One region of the Mesorhizobium sp. WSM4806 genome, then DNA from elsewhere that is predicted to be linked to it. Evidence: predicted binding sites of a transcription regulator. Region 1 holds the regulator's gene; the other holds the start of a gene.
What was found. The regulator LexA, encoded in region 1, represses DNA repair genes until DNA is damaged. The targets are predictions, from matches to a motif close to TGTTCNNNNTGTGTTCNG.
Positions count from the first base shown of each region.

Region 2: AC0L2M_RS05400 (ATP-dependent helicase) is a predicted target of LexA. The motif match lies at 1,511-1,528, and genes of this name have one in related genera.

Region 1 covers NZ_JBVVQZ010000041.1:4,619-8,028, reverse strand. The annotation lists gene moaC (cyclic pyranopterin monophosphate synthase MoaC) at 1-408, shown strand, start outside; gene AC0L2M_RS33940 (molybdopterin molybdotransferase MoeA) at 408-1,613, shown strand; gene lexA (transcriptional repressor LexA) at 1,718-2,470, shown strand; gene AC0L2M_RS33930 (ComEC/Rec2 family competence protein) at 2,464-3,410, opposite strand, start outside.
Region 2 covers NZ_JBVVQZ010000002.1:540,604-544,013, reverse strand. The annotation lists gene AC0L2M_RS05400 (ATP-dependent helicase) at 1-1,470, opposite strand, end outside; gene AC0L2M_RS05395 (dienelactone hydrolase family protein) at 1,771-2,676, shown strand; gene AC0L2M_RS05390 (EamA family transporter) at 2,677-3,410, opposite strand, start outside.

The DNA.
Region 1 (3,410 bases):
GCCGAAGGTCTTGTCTCGATGCGGCCCGAAACGCTGAAAATGATTCTGGACGGCGATGCCAGGAAAGGCGACGTGCTGGGCACGGCGCGCATCGCCGGCATCATGGCGGCCAAGAGGACGCATGAGCTGATCCCGCTCTGCCACCCGCTGCTGTTGACCAAGATATCGGTAGATATCGAACCGGACGCGAAGCTGCCCGGTCTGAAGGTCACGGCGCTGGCCCGCGTCACCGGCAAGACCGGCGTCGAGATGGAAGCGCTGACTGCCGTCTCGGTCGCCTGCCTGACCATCTATGATATGGCCAAGGCGGTCGACCGCGGCATGGCGATCTCCAACATCAGGCTGATGGAAAAGACCGGCGGCAAATCCGGCGACTACAAGGCGGACGCCCAGGGGGCAGGCCGATAATGGCGCTGCTTGCGGTCGCCCAGGCGCTCGAGCACCTGCTTGAGGACGCTGCGCCCTTGCAGGCTGAAAGCGTCGCCCTGATGGACGCCGCCGACCGCGTGCTGGCGGAGCCGCTCATCGCGCTCCGCACCCAGCCGCCATTCAACGCGTCGGCCATGGACGGCTATGCCGTGCGGGCCGACGATGTCGCCTCCGTGCCCGCGAGACTTTCGGTGATCGGCATGGCGCCGGCCGGACGCGGCTTTGCCGGGACAGTCGGCCCGGCGCAGGCCGTGCGCATCTTCACCGGCGCGCCGCTTCCCGCTGGCGCCGACACCATCGTCATCCAGGAGAATGTCCGCGACCTCGGCGGCGGCATCGTCGAAGTGACCGCGCCGACGGTTGAAGGCCGCAACATCCGCCGCCTCGGGCTCGATTTCTCGCAGGGCGACGCGCTGCTGGAGAAAGGCCGCCTGCTTGATCCGGCGGCATTGTCGCTGGCGGCATCGGCCAACCACCAACAGGTCAGCGTGGTGAAACGGCCGCTGGTCGCCATCATCGCCACCGGCGACGAATTGCTGCCGCCGGGCAGCGACCTTGGCCCCGACCAGATCATCTCCTCCAATGCCTATGGCGTCGCCGCCGCGGCCCGCTCGGTCGGCGCCTGCGCACTCGATCTCGGCATCGCCCCCGACCGCAAGGAGGCGATCGCCGCGCTGGTGAAAAAAGCCGTCGCCGCAGGCGCGGACGTCATCGTTACGCTGGGCGGCGCCTCGGTCGGCGACCACGACCTCGTCCATGACGTGCTGACCGGTGAAGGCATGGCGCTCGATTTCTGGAAAATCGCCATGCGGCCCGGCAAGCCACTGATGTTCGGGCGGCTGGGCGACATCCGCTGCATCGGCCTGCCCGGCAATCCGGTGGCCAGCCTGGTCTGCACGCAGCTCTTTCTGAAGCCGCTGCTGGCGCGGCTCGGCGGCCGCGCTTTCCGCCAGGACATGCGTCAGGCGCGGCTTGGCGCCGCCATGCCGGCCAACGATCTCAGACAGGACTATGTACGCGCGGTGGTGAAGGAAGAAGCCGGCACGCTTGAGGCAACGCCGTTCAGTATCCAGGATTCCTCGATGCTCAGAATGCTGGCCGACGCCAACGGACTGGTCGTGCGCGAGCCATTCGCTCCCGCGGCCGCAGCGGGCGCCGCCTGCAGCGTGCTGATGCTACGCTGAACAAAGCGTCAACACATTCATTAAACTTTAAATGGTTGCGGAACACAACTGGAACAGATAGTGTTTGTTCTGGGTTTGTTTTTCTGATTCTGTTGGGGGTCGCGATGCTGACACGCAAACAACATGAACTGCTGATGTTCATCCACGAGCGGCTGAAGGAAAGCGGCATTCCGCCCTCGTTCGACGAGATGAAGGAAGCGCTCGACCTCGCCTCCAAATCGGGGATCCACCGGCTGATCACGGCGCTGGAGGAACGCGGTTTCATTCGCCGCCTGCCCAACCGCGCCCGCGCGCTGGAGGTGCTGCGCCTGCCCGATTCGATCGCGCCGGGCCTCAATGCGGCGCGCAAATTCTCGCCGAGCGTCATTCAAGGCAGCCTTGGGCAAGGCGGCCTTGGACAGGGCGGCCTCGGACGGCAGATCAAGCCGGCGCCTTCGCGCATGCGTGCGGCCGGCAATGACGACGACGTCGTTGCCACCGTCTCCATACCGGTGATGGGCCGCATCGCTGCCGGTGTGCCGATCGACGCCATCCAGCACCAGACGCATTCGATCTCGGTGCCACCGGACATGATCACCGGCGGCACGCACTACGCGCTGGAGGTCAAGGGTGATTCGATGATCGAGGCCGGCATCTTCGACGGCGACACGGTCATCATCCGCAACGCCGACACCGCCCAGCCTGGCGAGATCATTGTCGCTCTGGTCGACGAGGAGGAAGCGACGCTGAAGCGATTCCGCCGCAAAGGTGCCTCGATCGCACTGGAAGCCGCCAATCCGGCCTACGAGACGCGCATCTTCGGGCCGGACCGGGTCAAGGTGCAGGGCAAGCTCGTCGGACTGATCCGGCGTTACTGAACGGCAGGCTTCTTGGGTTTCTCGGCCCTGAGGTATGGCGGCAGGCCCCTCGCCTCGCGCGAAAACCGCCGCTGCTCATGCCAGGGCCTGTATGGCTGTCTGACGGCAAAACGGATTTCTGCGCGCGTCGTCGCCGATAGCGGATCGAAGAAGACGGCGGCACTGCCCATGCGAGCGAGCTGCCGTTTGGTGACGACGAGAACCAGCGGGTTGCGGCAGGGTTTGTAATAGGCTGTGGCATCGTCGATGACGATCAAATCCGCAAAGGCACAGGCCGGCCGCGCGGTTTTGCGGTTGTCGGCGAGCGCAATGAGCGCGCCGGACGGATGCCGGGCCAAGCACAGGCCGGCAGTGCAGGTGAAAGGCGCTCCCGGCGGCAGGTCGGCCGGGTCGGCGATGTCGAACCGCACATCTCCTTTTTCGAATGTCTCCGGCTCGACGATCGTTGTTGAAACCAGCGCATGTTTCCAGTTGTCGGTGGTGAATTCGTTCGAACGCATCCGGTTGACGGCAAGTTCGCCGCCGCCGATCGGCAGCGCCACCAGATGCGCATCCTCCGAGATCAGCACGTCGGGGGTGCGCGTCTCGGAAATCGTCAGCAGGCCGGCGAGCGCAAAGGGAAGTGCCGCAAGCCGCAGCCATGTCGTCGCCATCGTGGCGATGACCAGGGCGACCGTCACCAGCAGAACCGATTGCAACGAAATCAGGCCGACTGCATCGACCGGCGAACGCTCCGAGATCCATCCCGAAATTGCAATCATCGCCGTCAGGCCCTTGCCCATCATGTAGAGGAAAGGGCCGTCGAGGCCGAAAGGCATTGCCAAGGCGCTGAGGACGGCCAGGAACATGACGATCGTGACGATCGGCATGACGGCCAGATTGGCGAACAGGCTGAGCGGCGAGACGCGCTGGAAGTGCCAGATGGCGAAGAGCGCGGTGG
Region 2 (3,410 bases), on a different contig from region 1:
GTCGTCTGCGCCTTGCGCGACGACGCGGAAGAAGGCCAGGGCGTCGCGGATTTCGAGGCGCTCGTAAAAGCGCGGGCCGCCGATGACGCGGTAGTTGAGGCCAAGGGTGACGAAGCGGTCCTCGAACTCGCGCATCTGGAAGGACGCGCGGACAAGAATGGCCATATCGTTGAGATCGTGCTTCTGCCGCTGGTAGGCCTCGATGGTTTCGCCAACGGCGCGCGCCTCTTCCTCGGAATCCCAGGCGGCATGGACATGCACCTTCTCGTCGTCCTCGGCGATCTTTTCGGTGAACAGCGTCTTGCCGAAGCGGCTTTCATTGTGGGCGATGAGGTGGGAGGCGGTGCCGAGGATGTGCGCGGTGGAGCGGTAGTTGCGCTCCAGCCGGATGATCGCGGCGCCGGGGAAATCCTTGTCGAAGCGCAGGATGTTGTCGACTTCGGCCCCGCGCCAGCCATAGATCGACTGGTCGTCGTCGCCGACGCAGCAGATGTTGATTTTATTTTCGCTCACGGCCGCGCGCGAGCTTCGCTCGCTGGCCTCCGCGGGGGCGGCCTGGCCGGCCGACGCCCGGTCGGGCTTGCGGCCTTCGGCCGAACGCAAATCCGCTGATGTTGAAGTGCGTCCCGCATCCGGCCGCTGCGCCAGCAGCCGCAGCCACATGTATTGGGCGGTGTTGGTGTCCTGGTACTCGTCGACGAGGATGTAGCGGAAGCGCTTGTGGTATTCCTTCAGCACGTCCGGATTGGCGCGAAAGATACGGATCGGGTGGCACAGGAGATCGCCGAAGTCGCAGGCGTTCAGTGTCTTCAGGCGCTCCTGATAAGCCTTGTAGAGTTCACGCCCCTTGCCGTTGGCGAAGGCGCGGGCGTCGCCCTCGGCAATCTCGGCGGGGCCAAGCCCCTTGTTCTTCCAGCCGTCGATCATCTGGGCGAACTGCTTGGCCGGCCAGCGTTTGTCGTCCAGCCCTTCGGCCTGGATGAGCTGCTTGATCAGGCGCACGACGTCGTCGGTGTCGAGAATGGTGAAGTCGGATCTGAGCCCGGCAAGTTCGGCGTGGCGGCGCAGCAGCTTCACTCCAATCGAGTGGAAGGTGCCGAGCCACGGCATGCCCTCGACATTGCCTTCGCCGATCAGCAGGCCGATGCGCTGCTTCATCTCGCGCGCCGCCTTGTTGGTGAAGGTGACGGCGAGGATCTGCGACGGGAAGGCCTTGCCGGTGGCGAGGATGTGAGCGATGCGGGTGGTCAGCACGCGCGTCTTGCCTGTGCCGGCGCCGGCCAGCACCAGCACCGGACCCTCGGTGGTTTCCACCGCCAGCCGCTGCTCGGGGTTGAGCCCGTTCAGATAATCGGGCGCATTGGCATGGCCGCTGCGGGCAGCCATGGCGCGCGCAGCAATGCCCGACGGGGCCACGGGCCGCGCGTTCGGTTCATCAAAAAAAGGCATATCTTCCGAAAAGCCGGACATCTCCCCCGAATGTAGTGATTCGGCAGCGAAAGGCCAGAAGTGTCTCCGTTTTGTTCTCTGTCCAGCCGGGGGAGTTGCAAATCCTATGGCACGCCAGCCATAGCGCCGGCCTGCTCGACAGGCACGGCGGGTCGGAGCAAGTGGGACAGCGCACCAGTCGAACGGTGTCATCCTGGACCAGCCGCCGGTCTGGCGGACCTGCGCTCGCGTCAGCAGCGCCTCACCGATCCGTGACTGGACCGTGCGGGCTTCTACCCTATCTTGCGCGGCGGACATGTTCCCGAAGCCGAGGAGAGCGCCATGACAAAACCGAGCCCTGCCAACCCCGCCGTCAACAGACCCGCCATTACCCAGGCTATGATCGACGCGTATGACGAATACACGCATCTGACGCTCGACCGGCGGCGCTTCATGGAACAATTGACCAGGCTTGCCGGATCAGGTGCGGCGGCCGCCGCAATCGCGCCGCTGCTGGCGGCGAATTCAGCCCGGGCGGCGATAGTTGCCGAGGACGATTCACGCGTGACGGGCGAGGACATCAGCTATCCCGGCAGCGGTGGCGAGATGAAAGGCTATCTGGTCAAGCCGGCTGGCCAGTCCGGCAAGCTCGGCACCGTCATCGTCGTGCATGAGAACAGGGGGCTCAACCCGCATATACGCGATGTGGCGCGGCGCGTGGCGCTGGAAGGCTTCGTGGCGCTCGCCCCGGATTTCCTGTCGCCGCTCGGCGGCACGCCGGCCGACGAAGACAAGGCGCGCGAGCAGTTTTCCAAGCTCGATCCGGCGCAAACCACTGCCAATGCGGTCGCAACGGTCGCTTTCCTTAGGGGCAGCGAGGATGGCAACGGCAAGGTCGGCGCGGTCGGCTTCTGCTGGGGCGGCGCCACGGTGAACACACTGGCTGCCAATGCGCCGGATCTGGCTGCCGCTGTCGCCTATTACGGCATGCAGCCGAAGGCCGAGGATGTGCCGAAGATCAAGGCGGCGCTGCTGCTGCATTATGCCGGGCTCGACACCCGCATCAATGCCGGTATCGACGCCTTCAGGAAGGAGCTCGATGCAGCCGAAGTCGAGTACACGATCCATGTCTATGAAGGCGCCAATCATGCCTTCAACAATAACACGTCGGCGGCTCGCTACGACAAGAACGCGGCGGACCTCGCCGGGGGCCGGACGATCGCCTTTCTCAAGGAGAAGCTTGCCTGATCAGGCATTTGCCGGTTTGTGAAAAGCGACGCCGGCCACCACCAGCGCTATGCCGATGCAATCGGTTGGGCTGGGTATCTGGCGGAGCACAATGACGCCGATCAGCGTGGCGGTGACCGGCAGCAACGACAGCATCAGCGCGAAGCTCGGTCGCGGCAGCCGCGACATGGCAAGCTGGTCGCAGATATAGGGGATGACCGAGGAGCAGATGCCGACGCCGATGGCGGCGATGAGCAGTGGCGGCGCCGAGAAAGCCGGCAGCGCATCGGTGAAGCCGATCGGCAGCACGATGAGGAAGGCGACCGCCATGGCAGCGCCCAGGCCGGCGATGCCCTCGCCAGCGCCGGCGCGGGAAACGCGATGGCCAAGCACGATGTAGCCGACGAACAGCGCGCCGTTGAGGAAGGCCCAGAACAGGCCAATCGGGTCGCTTGACCATTTGACGTCGATCAGCAGCAAGGTGCCGGTGACGGCGACGGCAAGCGCTGCGAGGTTGCGCGGGCTTCTGACGCCGACCAGCGCAACGCCGATGGTGCCGACGAATTCGATCGCCGCGACCAGCGAGATCGGCAAGCGGTCGAGTGCCAGGTAGAAGGAGCAATTCATCACGCCGAGGCAGGCGCCAAAACCGAGAAGCAGCAGCAATGTCGGCCTGTCGGCGCGGGCGAAGGCCGTCCACGGCCGGGTTAGCGGCGCGAAGACAAGGGCGGCCGTGACGATGCGCAGCCAGGCCA